Regions from separate parts of the Psychromonas saccharinae genome, predicted to be linked through region 3. Evidence: predicted binding sites of a transcription regulator. Region 3 holds the regulator's gene; each other region holds the start of a gene.
The links. Region 3 encodes MetJ, which represses methionine synthesis genes. Its sites were predicted from a motif close to TAGACGTCTAGACGTCTA; they were not measured.
Positions count from the first base shown of each region.

Region 1 (4,895 bases), 160 kb from region 3:
ATACAAGATATGAAAGTCATGTCGGTTGATGATAACTATGCGCGGATTTACGGTTATAGCTCTTCTGAAGAGTTACTTGCTAGTATTGATTCTTTTCTTGATCTGATTAGCCCTAAATTTCATGCTCAAGCTATTCAAAACTGTGATGATTTTATTTCTGGTAAAATGTCTTCGCGTGGACAGACTTTTCAAAATATTGATCGTCATGGACGCGAATTTACTGTTTTTTCTATTGTTCATGTTATCGAATGGGAAAATAGTCCTGCAATACAAACTACCGTTATCGATTTAACGCCGCTAGTTGAGATGAAAAGTCAACTTCAAGAAAATTATCAGAATTACAGAAACTTAATTCTAAATTCTACGCAGGCTATTGTTCTACATAGAAATTTTGTTCCTATTTTAGTTAATCAATCGTGGTCAAATGTCATGAGGGCTACATCGCCTGAATTTGTATTATCTCAGCAAAGTATTTTAGACAGACTGCCTGTTGGATGTAGAGATCATGCAATACAACGTAATGAAGCGCTTATTGCAGGCGTTAAACTTGAAAGTGAAAATATCATTGCAGAGTGTTTGTGTTATGACGGTGAAAAACGATGGTTTAAAATTACTGACAATGTGATTTATTGGGATGGATTACCAGCAGTTCAGGGAATTTTAGAAGATATAACCGAGAAAATGTTGCTAGAGAAAGAGTTGCTGTATAAGGCAACCCACGATCAATTAACGAACCTGTTTAATCGTTCTGCTATTTATGATTGGTTAGAAGTGCAATATAGAGAAACCAAGCCAATTGGCTGTTTATTAATTGATATTGATGATTTTAAACAAGTAAATGATAATTATGGGCATCAACAAGGTGATCATGTTATTGCGTATTTTGCGAGTATCTTATTGGATATCGTTGCTGAAAATGGAGTTGCAGGACGTTGGGGAGGTGAAGAATTTATTGTTTTTCTACCAAACACCTCTTTTGAGGGGGTAACGAGCATTGCCGAAAAAATTAGAATGCGATTGCATAATCATCGCTTTTCTTGGCAGCAAAGTGAGTTTATTGTCACCGTGAGTATTGGCGTTAGCTTCTCGTTAGATAATCAATGTCGAACGGCGAGTGAATTAATAAAAGAAGCCGATACATTACTTTATTTGAGTAAAGGGAGTGGCAAAAATAAAGTAAATAGCCTTTATAACTAGCATGGCTTACCTGCTGACGTGATCAATGCGTTGAGTATATTTCTGCAGCACATTAGATGTTACTATTTGTTTTTCTTTCTCGATAGCCAATAAAGATGTCTACTCTAATGACAAAATCCAACTTTTTTACTCGTTCTATTCATAAAAAAATCTTTGCCATCGCCTTGCCGATGATGCTTTCTAATATCAGCGTTCCACTACTTGGTTTGGTTGATACTGCTGTGATAGGTCATCTCCCTGAATCTTATTATCTAGCTGGTGTCGCCATCGGTTCGATGGTTGTGACTTTACTTTTCTGGATATTAATTTTCTTGCGTATGTCGACAACCGGCTTAGTTGCGCAGGCCTATGGAGCGAATAATCGCCAAAAAAGTCTGCATTTATTAGCTCAATCAATGTTTATTGCTGTTATGTTAGCTTCCGCTATTCTATTGCTGCAAACGCCTATTGCTCGAATTGCCTTTCATTTTGTCGATGGTAGTGAACAGGTGTTGTTTTATGCGCGTGAGTATTTCGTTATTCGCATCTGGAGTGCGCCAGCGGCTTTGATGAATATGGTGTTACTTGGCTGGCTTTTAGGGATGCAAAATGCGAAAGCGCCGATGTTTTTGCTGATTATTACTAATCTCGTTAATATTATTTTAAGTGTTTTATTTGTCGTTGTTTTTCATTGGGGAGTAGCGGGAGTAGCATGGTCTTCATTAATTTCAGATTACGTTGCGCTTGCTGTTGGTATTAGTTTTGTTGTTAAGATGGTTCGTCCTGATTGGCATAAAACGCAGTTACAAGTATTGTTGAAATCAGTATTAAATTGGGTTTCGCTCAAGTATTTTATTGCGTTGAATCGTGATATCTTCCTTCGCACTTTATGCTTGCAAATTGCGTTTACATTTATGACATTACAAGGTGTTAAATTAGGTGATGATGTTGTATCTGCAAATGCGGTATTAATGCAATTTTTATCGCTTATCTCTTTTTCAATGGATGGTCTGGCATATGCAGCTGAGGCTTTGGTCGGGAAAAGTATTGGTAGTCGTCGTTTAGATAAACTAAAAGAGGCAATTAAAGTTATTATCTTTTGGTCATTGTTATTTAGTGTGGTGCAAGTGTTACTGTTTTATTGTTTTGGTGAAAGTATTATCAACCAAATAACCTCGATTGTGAGTGTTCAAGAACAGGCCTATCGTTATTTACCTTGGTTAATATTAATTCCATTAACTTCGATGCTAGGCTATGTGTTTGATGGTGTTTTTATCGGCATGACACGGGCTACAAATATGCGTAATAGCATGATTTTTTCTCTATGTATTGTTTATTTTCCCACCTGGTTTTTGGCGGAAGAGCAAGGCAATCATGGCCTATGGTTGGCAATGAATGCCTTTATGTTGGCACGTGGTATGAGTTTATTTTGGATTTATAGCAGGCTAGATAAAAATAAGCAGTTAATTATGCAATGATTTAGTCCAAAACAATGCATCACCGTATGTAGGGTTAAGTTGATAGCCAGAAAATCCTTGTTTAGTATAGGCTTTTTTGGCGATCTCATTGCCTGCTAATACTTCTAAGGTGATTTTGCAGCAGTTTCGCTGCTTGGCAATCTCTTCAATTTTTGAAAATAGCAAAGTAGTGATCCCTTGACTTCGAAAGTCCTTATAGACAACGACATCGTGTACATTGAGTAATGGCTGACAAGCGAAAGTGGAAAAACCTTCAATAGCCGTTAACAGTCCCGCAGGTTTATTATCTTTAAATGCCAACACAATAAATACATCGGAACGTTGTAAAAGTGCCTCTACAAGATTTTGCTTAGTAAAGTCAGAGAGGTCTTCAGAGCCTCCCATTGGATCCGTTGCATAGTGAGACATCAGAGAAAGGTAAGCCTGTGCATGTTCTGGACGCGTTAAATCCGCTTGAATAATGTCAAACATAGTAAATCCTTTTGTGGCGGTGTTGATTCGTTGGAACATCAGAGCATATCATTTTATAAATGTTTTGTTGTCTTATTAAAATTCAGTTAGACTTCTAGATGTCTAAAACTTTTATGGAGCATTGTAATGCCAATTCGTATCCCTGATGGTCTTCCCGCTGCAAGTATTTTAAAGTCAGAAAACATCTTTACCATGTCTGAATCTCGTGCGAGTCTTCAAGATATTCGTCCGTTAAAAGTACTTATTTTAAATTTAATGCCGAAGAAAATTGAGACCGAAACACAGTTGATGCGATTACTCTCTAATACACCACTTCAGGTTGACGTCGAATTACTACGTGTAGACGCGCGTGCATCAAAAAACACACCAAAGGATCACCTTGATAAGTTTTATGGTGATTTTGAACGTGTAAAAGATAAAAAATGGGATGGCTTTATTATTACAGGTGCGCCCCTAGGCACAATTCCTTTTGAAGAGGTTTATTATTGGGATAAATTTACTGAGATAGTGGAATGGTCTAAACACAATGTCACCTCAACACTCTTTTTATGTTGGGCTGCACAGGCTGCATTTAAATATTTATATGATCTTGAAAAGGAAACCCGTGAGACTAAATTGTCGGGTATTTATAAACATACGACTCATCATCACCATCACCCCTTAGTACGTGGTTTTGATGATCATTTTTGGGCCCCTTTATCACGCTTTGCTGAATTTGATTCTGAAACTATTTTAGAAAATACCGATTTGACTATTTTTGCCGATGCACCCGATGCTGGTTTGTATTTTGCGGCCAGTCCCGATTGTCGCCAAGTGTTTGTAAGTGGTCATCCTGAATACAATGCAGAAACCTTACATAATGAATATTTACGAGATTTAAGCGAAGGTCTTAACCCTGCGCTACCTATCAATTATTATCCCAATGACGATGTGAAACAAGCTCCTCATGCAACGTGGCGAAGCCATGGGAACTTGCTCTACAGTAATTGGTTAAATTACTGTGTTTATCAAGTAACACCTTATGATTTATCGGATTTAAAATAACTAAGTCAAAGTGTGATAAAGGTAGAAAAAAATCCTGTTTTTAGTTGCTATACTGAATTCACTAAAGGGAATTAGTGTAATACAAAGTACTTTAAGTGTTTGTATTTATTAGTGTATTAAAGGCAGTATAAAAAGATGGCGATTATTTCATTGTTATTCTTATTAGGCTATTTCTAATTAATTTATTGTTACTTTAGGTAACAAATCAGCCTAGCGGCAAATAGAATAGAACGGATAAGTTTTGGGACTGAAAGAAAACCAATTATCGTTTTTTATTATATTAGGGAGGGAATAATTATTTATACTTTATCTCAGTTTTGTAAAAGTGGTAATACATTTTAGGAGTTTGTTTTAAAACAACTCAACGCCAAATTGGCACGTTATTCACCACTTTTCTATAGCTAGGGAGTTGATCATAGCGTAAACGCATTTTTGTATACGATGAATTCTTAGTGTTTTATGATTGAAATTAGTCATTAATAAAAAATGTTTGTTTAATATGGTGACATGACAATGTTCTTTTTAATTGAAAACGAGCTATGAACGATGGCTCGTTTTTTTATGTTTCCGTTTTAATCCTCTTTTTTACCGCAACATTTTCCTCTAAAAAACCTATCTTTCAATTTTTTCACTATTGTTAATAGAATATTTCAAGTAACAAATTATATTGGTACGCTAACCCATCGCGCTTTTATGTTAATATCTGCGGTTCGAAATTGTGCATCC
Region 1 covers NZ_CP195153.1:4,440,460-4,445,354, reverse strand. Annotated here, with positions in the region: gene ACR30L_RS19870 (sensor domain-containing diguanylate cyclase) at 1-1,197, shown strand, start outside; gene dinF (MATE family efflux transporter DinF) at 1,305-2,654, shown strand; gene ACR30L_RS19860 (GNAT family N-acetyltransferase) at 2,640-3,125, opposite strand; gene metA (homoserine O-succinyltransferase MetA) at 3,252-4,169, shown strand.
Region 1: a site for MetJ is predicted at 3,213-3,230, ahead of metA (homoserine O-succinyltransferase MetA). Genes of this name have one in related genera too.

Region 2 (4,895 bases), 1.7 Mb from region 3:
GGCACCATTTGACCTCGTCTAAACTCGCCTAAATCGCCACCTTTTTTCCCCGTTGGGCAGGTAGAAAATTTCTTTGCGAGGGTTTGAAACTTTGCCCCTTTTTTTAATTGCGCAAGAATATCTTCTGCTTGTTCTTTATGTTTGACTAGAATATGAAGTGCTGCTGCGGTTTTTGCCATGATAGTATCCTTTATCAATAGTGGAAATAATGATAATTTTAACGTGCTGATAATAAGATAGCGAGACTAAACTAATAATAGTCGATGCAACTTGTTTATTATTCAATCAAATTAATAACTTAATTCACAATAAATATGGAGCTTCCATGAGCTATATTACCATTCCACTTATTATCTTTATTCTCTTTGTTGCACCGCTCTGGCTGATTCTTCATTATCGCAGTCGTAAACATATTACTAAGTCGCTGACTGAAGAAGACCAACAACAATTAGATAAGTTGTTAACACGTACCGAACAGTTACAACACCGAATTGTTTCCCTTGAAGAGATCTTAGATGCTGAAGTGCCGCAATGGAGACAAAAATGAATAAACCAAAAAAACAACTTTACCGAGATCCTAAAAATGGAAAAATTGCAGGTGTGTGTGCAGGCATAGCAGAATATTTTAATGCTGAAGCCTGGATTATTCGCGTTGTTTTTGTCTCCCTATTTCTCTTCTCTGCCGGACTTTTCGCAACTTTAGCGTACCTAGCTGCTTGTTTTATTCTGGATGAACTACCTGAAAAACGAGAATGGCAGCAAAGTGAATATCAGAAAAAAAATATAAAAAAGCGAGCTTGGCAAGCGGGTCAAACACCTAAAAAGATTTTAGAAGATATCGACAATGAATTAACCAAAGCAGAACGAGATGTCGAACAACTAGAAGGTTATGTCACCTCTTTTGCATTTAAAATGGCACGCGAGTTTAAATCTCGTTAGTTTTTTATTAATAATTACTTAGGGTTGCTATGTCCAATATTTTATTACTTGCCAATCTTAACTGTGATCGGGTTTTACAATTAGATAAACCTCTCCTTACCGGTGACCGACATCATTATAAAGATTTAGGCCGCCGCCTCGGTGGTGGAGGTGCGAATACCGGTATCGGATTAATTCTAGCGGGTCACCACGCCGCGTTAGTGAGTCAAATTGGTAATGATGATACTGCCGATTGGTTATTAGCCGAAGCCAGTTTACATGGGCTTGATTGCAGTTTGCTACAACGAAATAATTTAGTCACGCCAGAGTTATTGCTATTGATGACGCCCGACAAGGAACGCACCATTGTCCGTCCGGAACGCCCTTTATTTGAATTACAAAACCAACCTGACTTTTCACACTGGGATGCGTTATATATTAATTCGTCTGCAGTGAATGCCAGTGTCTGGGCAAATGCAGCGCTTCCACAGACACTCGTCGTTGCACAACTTGCAAAGGATGAACGAGCACGCCCTTGCCATGTTCTTATCACCTCAAAATCCGACCTAGAGCATCATCAGTTTACCAATAAAAGCGATGAATCCATTTGGGAATATGCGCATAGTATCGCAGGCCCTCAACTTCGCCATTTTATAGTAACCGACAGCGAACAAGGTGCAGTGGTATACGAACAAAATGTGTCGATTCATGTTCCCGCTATTCCATCAAGTGTCGTTGATACAACTGGCGCAGGCGATACCTTTGCAGCCGGAGTCATTGATGCATTACTTGCCGACAAACCGATTATTGAGGCGATTAATCAAGGTGCAAGATGGGCCGCAATTGCCGTGTCCACTCCAAGCTCAATACCGGGCAAAGAATTAAAAGCGCATATACTGATGTCATCTCAAGATGTAAAGCCAGCAAGTTAAGTTAGTGCCCTTTTGAATTGCGGCGATTAAACCTTACTGCTAACATGTTCGGTCACATGTTTCATATAATCCCGATAATATGGTTTGGGAGTTTCTACCAAGGCCCTGAAATCCTTGATTATGAATGCACAATATTAATAAAGGGAGAAACCAATGGATTATTTAGCATTACCAAAAATCGATCTGCATTGTCACTTAGATGGTAGCGTTCGGCCACAAACCCTGCTCGACTTAGCAGCCCAACAAAACATTCAATTACCTAGCACTGATATTAATGATATTAGCCAATTAATGATCGCCCCAGAAACCTGTCCTGATCTCGGCGAATATTTACAACGTTTTGCATTACCCTTATCCGTCATGCAAACAACCCAAGCCCTTGAACGTATTTCCTTCGAACTATTTGAAGATGCCGCGCTTGAAAATGTTAAATATTTAGAAGTTCGTTTTGGCCCTTTACTTCATACCGAACAAGGCCTGACCGTTGAACAAATCATCGACAGTGTTATTCAAGGCATGCAGCGCGCTGAATCCCAATACGATATTAAAGGCAATTATATTCTGTCTTTACTACGCCATATGCCCAAGGAAACAATTAATCCCGTGATCGACGCCGGTACAAAATTTCTTGGTAAAGGTGTAGTTGCCTTTGACTTAGCCGGCGGTGAAGCACCTGGGTTCTGCGAAGAATTTATCCCCCATGCACAATATGCACAGGAAAAGGGTTACCACATTACCATTCATGCTGGTGAGCAAGGCGAAGGACAAAATGTTTACGATGCCATTACTCAGCTTGGTGCAGAACGTATTGGTCATGGTATTCATATTAAAGGTCACCCACAGGCATACCAATTGGTGAAACAAAAAATGACAGCACTAGAAACCTGTCCGAGTAGTAATATTCAGACCAAAGCCGTTAACAAACTGATTGAACATCCGATTAAAGATTTTTATTTAGATGCTGTTCCTGTCACCATCAATACCGATAATCGCACGGTTTCCGATACAACAATGACAAAAGAAGTTCAAAAGGTAATAGAAACCTTCAATTTAACGCGCGAAGATTATGTCAATATCTATAAAACAAGCGTTGAACATGCCTTTACAGGCGATGAAATAAAGCAATATTTACTGACTTTTGTTGCGTAATTTACCGCCAAAACCGATCAATATAATTAATCGGTATAATTAATTCTTTGTAGATCTTAAGTTACGATTGACTAGGACGTCTAGACGTCCTAATATCCCCTCTAATTATTTAATGGTAACGTTGATATCCCCCTTTGCCATTTGAGTAGAATCATACTCAGCTGCTTAAACAGAGTCCTTTTAAACATCTGATTATATTTACTTTTAGTTCAATTCAGGAAATTTGATGATAGAAATAAAAAGTGTCAATAAGATATTTTATCAAGGTGAGCGCGTTATTAATGCACTGAGTGATATCAATCTTAATATCGATGAAGGTTGTATTTACGGCGTTATCGGTTCTTCAGGTGCAGGTAAAAGTACCTTAATTCGTTGTGTTAATTTATTGGAACGTCCAAGCAGTGGCAATGTCATCGTTGATGGTATTGATTTAACCGCTCTTTCTAATCACGAGTTAACCCTTGCACGTCGTAAAATAGGGATGATTTTCCAGCACTTTAATCTGTTATCTTCACGAACGGTGTTCGACAATGTTAGTCTGCCATTAGAACTGTCCGGTACTAGCAATAGTGAGATCAAGACTAAAGTAGAAAGCTTGCTTAAATTGGTTGGATTAAGTGATAAAAAAGACAGCTACCCCGCAAACTTAAGTGGCGGTCAAAAACAACGCGTTGCAATCGCACGTGCGCTAGCCTCGGATCCTAAAGTTTTGCTCTGTGATGAAGCGACAAGTGCATTAGATCCCGCAACAACCCAATCGATTTTAGAATTACTGCGCAAAATTAATAAAGAGTTAAACCTAACTATTTTATTAATTACCCATGAAATGGCCGTTGTAAAAGGGATTTGTGCTGAAGTAGCCATTATTGGTGATGGGAAACTCGTTGAACAAGGCCCCGTTGGCGATATTTTTGCTCATCCCAAAACAGACCTTGCGCGTCAATTTATTCGCTCTACTCTGGATTTATCGATTCCAGAAGATTACCAAATGCGTTTATCTGCCCAGCAAATCGACAACTCATCTCCCTTAGTACGCCTTGAGTTTACGGGGGATTCCGTCGATGCGCCTTTAATCAGCCAAGTTGCACGAAAATTTAATATTGATATTTCCATTCTTAGTTCAAATATGGATTACGTCGGAGGCATTAAATTTGGCCTAATGTTAGCGGAGCTGTTCGGCCCAGATGAAGCAGCTCAACAAGCTATCGATTTCCTAAAAACAAATAAAGTAGAAGTAGAGGTATTAGGTTATGTCGCTTGATTCAATAATTAGTTGGTGGACAGGTAATGAACGCCTTATTGCGTTGTTATTCGACGCATTACAGCAAACCTTAGCCATGGTCTTTGCGGCGGGTTTAATTGGTTTTTTATTTGGTATTCCATTAGGGGTTTTACTGCATACCACTAAGAAATCAGGGTTACTAGAAGAACTCTCCTTTAATAAAGTCCTTGGTACGGTAATTAATATTGGCCGCTCAATTCCCTTTATTATTTTATTAGTGGCGATTATTCCATTTACCCGTATTATCGTCGGCAGTTCGATTGGCACCGCAGCAGCAATAGTGCCATTAACTATTGCGGCGATTCCGTTTATTGCACGTTTAGTGGAAGGTGCATTGCTCGAAGTTCCATCGGGATTAGTCGAAGCAGCCCAGGCAATGGGTGCGAAACCAATGCAAATTATTATAAAAGTATTATTACCCGAAGCCCTTCCCGGCATTATTAACGCAATCACCATTACACTTGTCACTCTAGTCGGTTACTCCGCGATGGCAGGTACCGTTGGTGGCGGTGGCTTGGGCGATGTTGGTATTCGTTATGGGTATCAACGTTTTGATGGCACGGTGATGATGATCACCGTCGTTATTCTCGTTATTTTGGTTCAAATTATTCAAT
Region 2 covers NZ_CP195153.1:1,812,958-1,817,852, reverse strand. Annotated here, with positions in the region: gene ppiC (peptidylprolyl isomerase PpiC) at 1-179, opposite strand, end outside; gene pspB (envelope stress response membrane protein PspB) at 326-547, shown strand; gene pspC (envelope stress response membrane protein PspC) at 544-939, shown strand; gene ACR30L_RS08075 (PfkB family carbohydrate kinase) at 969-1,850, shown strand; purine riboswitch at 1,892-1,991, shown strand; gene add (adenosine deaminase) at 2,004-2,999, shown strand; gene metN (methionine ABC transporter ATP-binding protein MetN) at 3,226-4,260, shown strand; gene ACR30L_RS08060 (methionine ABC transporter permease) at 4,250-4,895, shown strand, end outside.
Region 2: a site for MetJ is predicted at 3,073-3,090, ahead of metN (methionine ABC transporter ATP-binding protein MetN). Genes of this name have one in related genera too.

Region 3 (4,895 bases):
TGCTGAAGACATTGCTTCACATAAGATAAAAAAACAGAAAGAAATTGATGATTTAACGATTAAATTAGTTAAAAATCCCGATATTATTGCGGATGTCGCTAGCCATGCCAATCGCCCTTTTTGCGTAGGTTTTGCAGCAGAAACACAGGATGTTGAGCATTACGCAGCCGATAAGTTAAAACGGAAAAACTTAGATTTAATCGCTGCTAATAATGTTGCAATGGCAGGGCAAGGTTTTAATAGTGAGCAAAATGCATTAACGGTATTTTCTGCAAATCAACGCGTTGATATTTCTCTAGCAGATAAAAAAGTGGTTGCATTTCAGCTGCTTGAAATTATACGCCAGCATTATAAATAAACAGTTTTGGACGTTTATTTTCAGCATTGGCAATAGTAAATATATTTTTTTAGAAATCACGGATAATAATTATGAAACAAATAGCACTTAAAATTCTTGACCCACGTATTGGTAAAGAATTTCCTTTACCAGAACATGCAACTCCTGGATCTGCGGGGATGGACTTACGTGCGTGTATTGATCAACCTATGGTTATTGCACCAGGGGAAACGCAGTTAATTCCAACGGGGATTGCTATTCATATTGCCGATCCTAGTTTAGCGGCTACGATTTTACCGCGTTCAGGTTTAGGCCATAAGCACGGTATTGTTTTAGGGAATTTAGTTGGCTTAATTGATTCAGATTATCAGGGACCATTGATGGTCTCTTGTTGGAATCGCGGTACAGATGCTTTTACGCTGGAGCCTGGTGAGCGTTTGGCACAGTTAGTTTTTGTACCGGTTGTACAGGCAACCTTTGAAATTGTGGATAGTTTTGAAAATAGTGTAAGAGGTGAGGGTGGTTTTGGACACTCAGGGACGAATTAATTTTATTAACAAAGGAATAGTTAATTATGGTTACAAAAACGGTTAAAAAGAAAGTAAACCGCAAGGATGATATTTTACGGGCATTAGCGATAATGCTTGAGGGGAAGCCAGGGCAACGTATCACCACTGCAAGTTTAGCGGCTCAGGTTGGTGTTTCTGAGGCTGCATTATACCGCCACTTTCCGAGTAAGGCGCGTATGTTTGAAGGGTTAATTGATTTTATTGAGTCTGCTATTTTTACTCAAATCAACCTTATTAAAGAGCAGCAGAAACAAACATTACCTCGAATAGAGCATCTCTTATATTTTTTACTTGGTTTTGCTGAACAAAATCCTGGTTTAACACGTATTTTAATGGGCGATGCCTTATTGGGTGAAAATGAACGTTTACAAACGCGCATTAGTCATCTTTTTTCAAAGTTAGAATCTCAAATTAAACAGATTTTAAGAGAGCGTCCCATGCTCGGTGGCGAGAAGTTTAGTTATGACGAAGCGGTGCTTGCGAATCTTCTGCTTGCCTTTGCTGAGGGACGTATGAGTCAATTTGTACGTAGCCAATTCCAACAGAAACCAACGGATAACTTTAAGGCGCAATGGGCATTTTTTTATAATGAGCTTAATAAAGGAGTTTAATCATGGCCGATAATATTTCAGATTCACCGGAAAATGCAGTTAATGTTGTTAGCGATCAACTAGGTAATAGCGTTGATGCTGTGAGCAATAGTTTAAAATGGGTACTCGATAATCAGGCATTATTACTTGAGTATGCAATTAATATTGGGGCGGCGATATTAACCCTGATTGTTGGTTTGTTTGTTGCGCGTTTAATCTCTTCAGGTTTCCATAAAATGATGAGTAAGCGTAAGTTAGATCCAACTATCGTTGATTTCGTTTCTCATATGGTACGTTATGTCATTATTGCCTTCGTTGTGATTGCAGCACTTGGACGAATTGGCGTACAAACAACATCGTTTATCGCATTACTTGGTGCAGCAGGTTTAGCCGTTGGTTTAGCGTTACAAGGTTCACTATCGAACTTTGCTTCAGGTGTGTTAATTATCGTATTACGTCCTTTTAAAGCGGGTGAATATATTGAAGCAGCTGGCACAGCCGGAAGTGTTACTTCGGTACAAATCTTCGCAACAACGTTAACAACACCTGACAATAAAGTTGTCGTTGTTCCAAATTCATCGGTTTTAGATGGTAATATTATCAACTATTCACGCATGCCAACACGTCGGATTGATTTATTAATTGGCGTTAGTTATGCCGCTGATTTGGCGAAAACAAGACAGGTTTTAGAAAACGTTGTTAAAGCGAATAGCAAGGTATTAGCAACGCCAGAGCCACAAGTTGCAGTTGCAGAACTTGGCGATTCAAGTGTTAACTTAGTGGTGCGTCCTTGGGTAAACGGAACAGATTACTGGCCCGTACGTTTTGAGTTGATGGAAGCGATTAAAAATGCGCTTGATGAAGCGGGTATTGAGATCCCATTCCCACAAATGGATGTGCATATGGATAAGTAATTAATTATTTAATTGCATCAAAAAAGCCCTAGTGCGTTACACACTAGGGCTTTTTTATTTGGGGTGAATTACATTAATTTTTCGGGGCCATTCTTGTCAAGATCTTCATCTTCAGGAAGAGGCTGGCCTGTATAAGCATGTAAAAAAGCTTCACATAATAGTTCACTATTGGTTGCATGGCGTAGGTTTTTAACTTGGCGACGCGTACGTTCATCGGTTAATATTTTCAATACTTTAGTCGGAATTGAAACCGTTACTTTTTTAACCTGTTCACTTTTCTTTCCATGCTCAGCATAAGGGCTGATATATTCACCATTCCACTCTTTAGACATATTTTTACCCCTTATTTTTTGAACGGATATTTTAACCTGAGTTGTATAGGTTAGCAATCTACACATCGGGATGTCTGGAAGTCTGATTAATTTTATTGTGTAGTAAATTCATAATCATGGTTAGTTATTTTCATCTTAATTAAAATATGTTGACAAATATTCATATTAATTTAAATTAATCGTAATTAAAGACGTTTAGATGGCTAAAAGGGAAGAAGTATGAGTGTTATAGAAAAAGTTGATAGTTATTTTTCTGCGCAATATTTAGAAAAATTAAATCAGCATGTTGCTGATATTACGCAGAATGTAGGTGTTTCTTTTGAATTCTTCCCCCCTGCGACGGAAACGATGGAACAAACTTTATGGGGATCGATTGAACGATTGAAAACGTTAAAGCCAAAGTTTGTCTCGGTTACCTATGGCGCAAACTCTGGAACGCGTGATCGCACTCATCAAATTATTAAGGATATTAAAAATAAAACCGGCATGATTGCTGCGCCACATTTGACCTGTATTGATGCTGATAAAGATGAATTGCGTCAAATTGCACGGGATTATTGGAATAACGATATTCGTAGTATTGTGGCTTTACGCGGTGATATTCCTAACGATAGCGTTAAACCCCATATGTATGCAGCTGATTTGGTGTCATTATTAAAGGAAGAAGGTGATTTTGATATCTCCGTGGCTGCTTATCCGGAAAAACACCCAGAAGCCAGAGATCAACAGTTCGATTTGGATGTTTTAAAAAATAAATTTGATGCGGGTGCAAATCGTGCGATTACACAATTCTTTTTTGATGCAGAAACATTCTTACGTTTTCGAGATAAATGTGTAAAACAAGGTATCGATGGTGAATTAGTGCCCGGTATACTGCCCGTTTCTAACTATAAAACATTGGTTAAATTCGCAGGACTGACTAATGTTAATGTGCCTGATTGGATGCATAAACTCTATCATGGTACGGATAATGATCCGATGACTCGCAATTTAATTGGTGCGACGATTGCGATGGATATGGTTAAAGTATTAAGTCAGGAAGGGGTTAAAGATTTTCATTTTTATACGCTAAATCGTAGTGATTTAAGTTATGCAATTTGTCATTCTTTAGGGCTACGACCAGATAGTGAGTGCTAACAAGACAGTTCTTTTTGGTCTTAAATTTTGGGATTGCTTTTGAAGGGAAATAAAGCGACTTGATCATTAGTAATTGACTGAATTTCGTAAAATTGCGGTAGATTGAAATTGATTTGCGCGTCTGTACTATTGGGGGCGCTATTTGTGGACGCATAAAAGCGATTAACATTTTGCACTAAATCATCTTTACTGCCTGAGAAATTTTGGAAGGTTTCAACTTCATTATCTGCATTTGCAATATAAACATTAAAACCTTCAGGATGATTTTCAAAAAAGAATTGTATTAAGCCTTCACTAATATGTGATTTGATTATTTCTGCTGTCTGCAAATAATGTGTGTTTTTTAAGTTAATGACACTCGTTGATAGTTTTAGATTCGAAATATGACTATAGATATCAACTGTATTTTCAAGGTGCTGTAATGAAACACCTGTTCGCTCAAAGTAGAACCCAAATTTCTTTCCGCCAGTCCAAATCGTTTGAATGGCCCTTTGAGAAAAAGAGTCTAAACGTAATTGTATGTATTTATTGAGCACCTCACCAAATGCTTGTTTTATCTGTTCGCTAAAGCCATTACTGTAGCTGAATATATCGATATTTTCAGGTGGTCGCGCATCCTGATGCATCTTGCCTAAAATTGTTGTCAACGCATCGACAACGGCATATTCATTACTGAAATTAAGTGTCCGTATTTCATTCCATGAGTTTCTGTAAATCAAGTCGATACTACCAATGAGGCATTCCTTATGCTCGCCATAGGAAAAAATATCACCGATCGCATTGGTGTCACTTTCTGCTGTATTTTGCCAATGCCTTGTTGGATCGTTCTCAACATTAATAAAAATGGTGAGATGTTTGATTTCACAGGGTTGTGTTAGTGCTTGATTACTCGCTTTTGGGAACTCTATTGGAAACACTTCGTGGAGGTCTTGCATAAATTGATTCAATTTAGGATCAACTAACGCTGAGCCTTGGTTAAATAAATGCAATTTTGTTTGGTCTTTATATAACCCATT
Region 3 covers NZ_CP195153.1:106,675-111,569, forward strand. Annotated here, with positions in the region: gene coaBC (bifunctional phosphopantothenoylcysteine decarboxylase/phosphopantothenate--cysteine ligase CoaBC) at 1-358, shown strand, start outside; gene dut (dUTP diphosphatase) at 430-885, shown strand; gene slmA (nucleoid occlusion factor SlmA) at 912-1,517, shown strand; gene mscS (small-conductance mechanosensitive channel MscS) at 1,520-2,410, shown strand; gene metJ (met regulon transcriptional regulator MetJ) at 2,479-2,742, opposite strand; gene metF (methylenetetrahydrofolate reductase) at 2,962-3,879, shown strand; gene ACR30L_RS00520 (class I adenylate cyclase) at 3,900-4,895, opposite strand, start outside.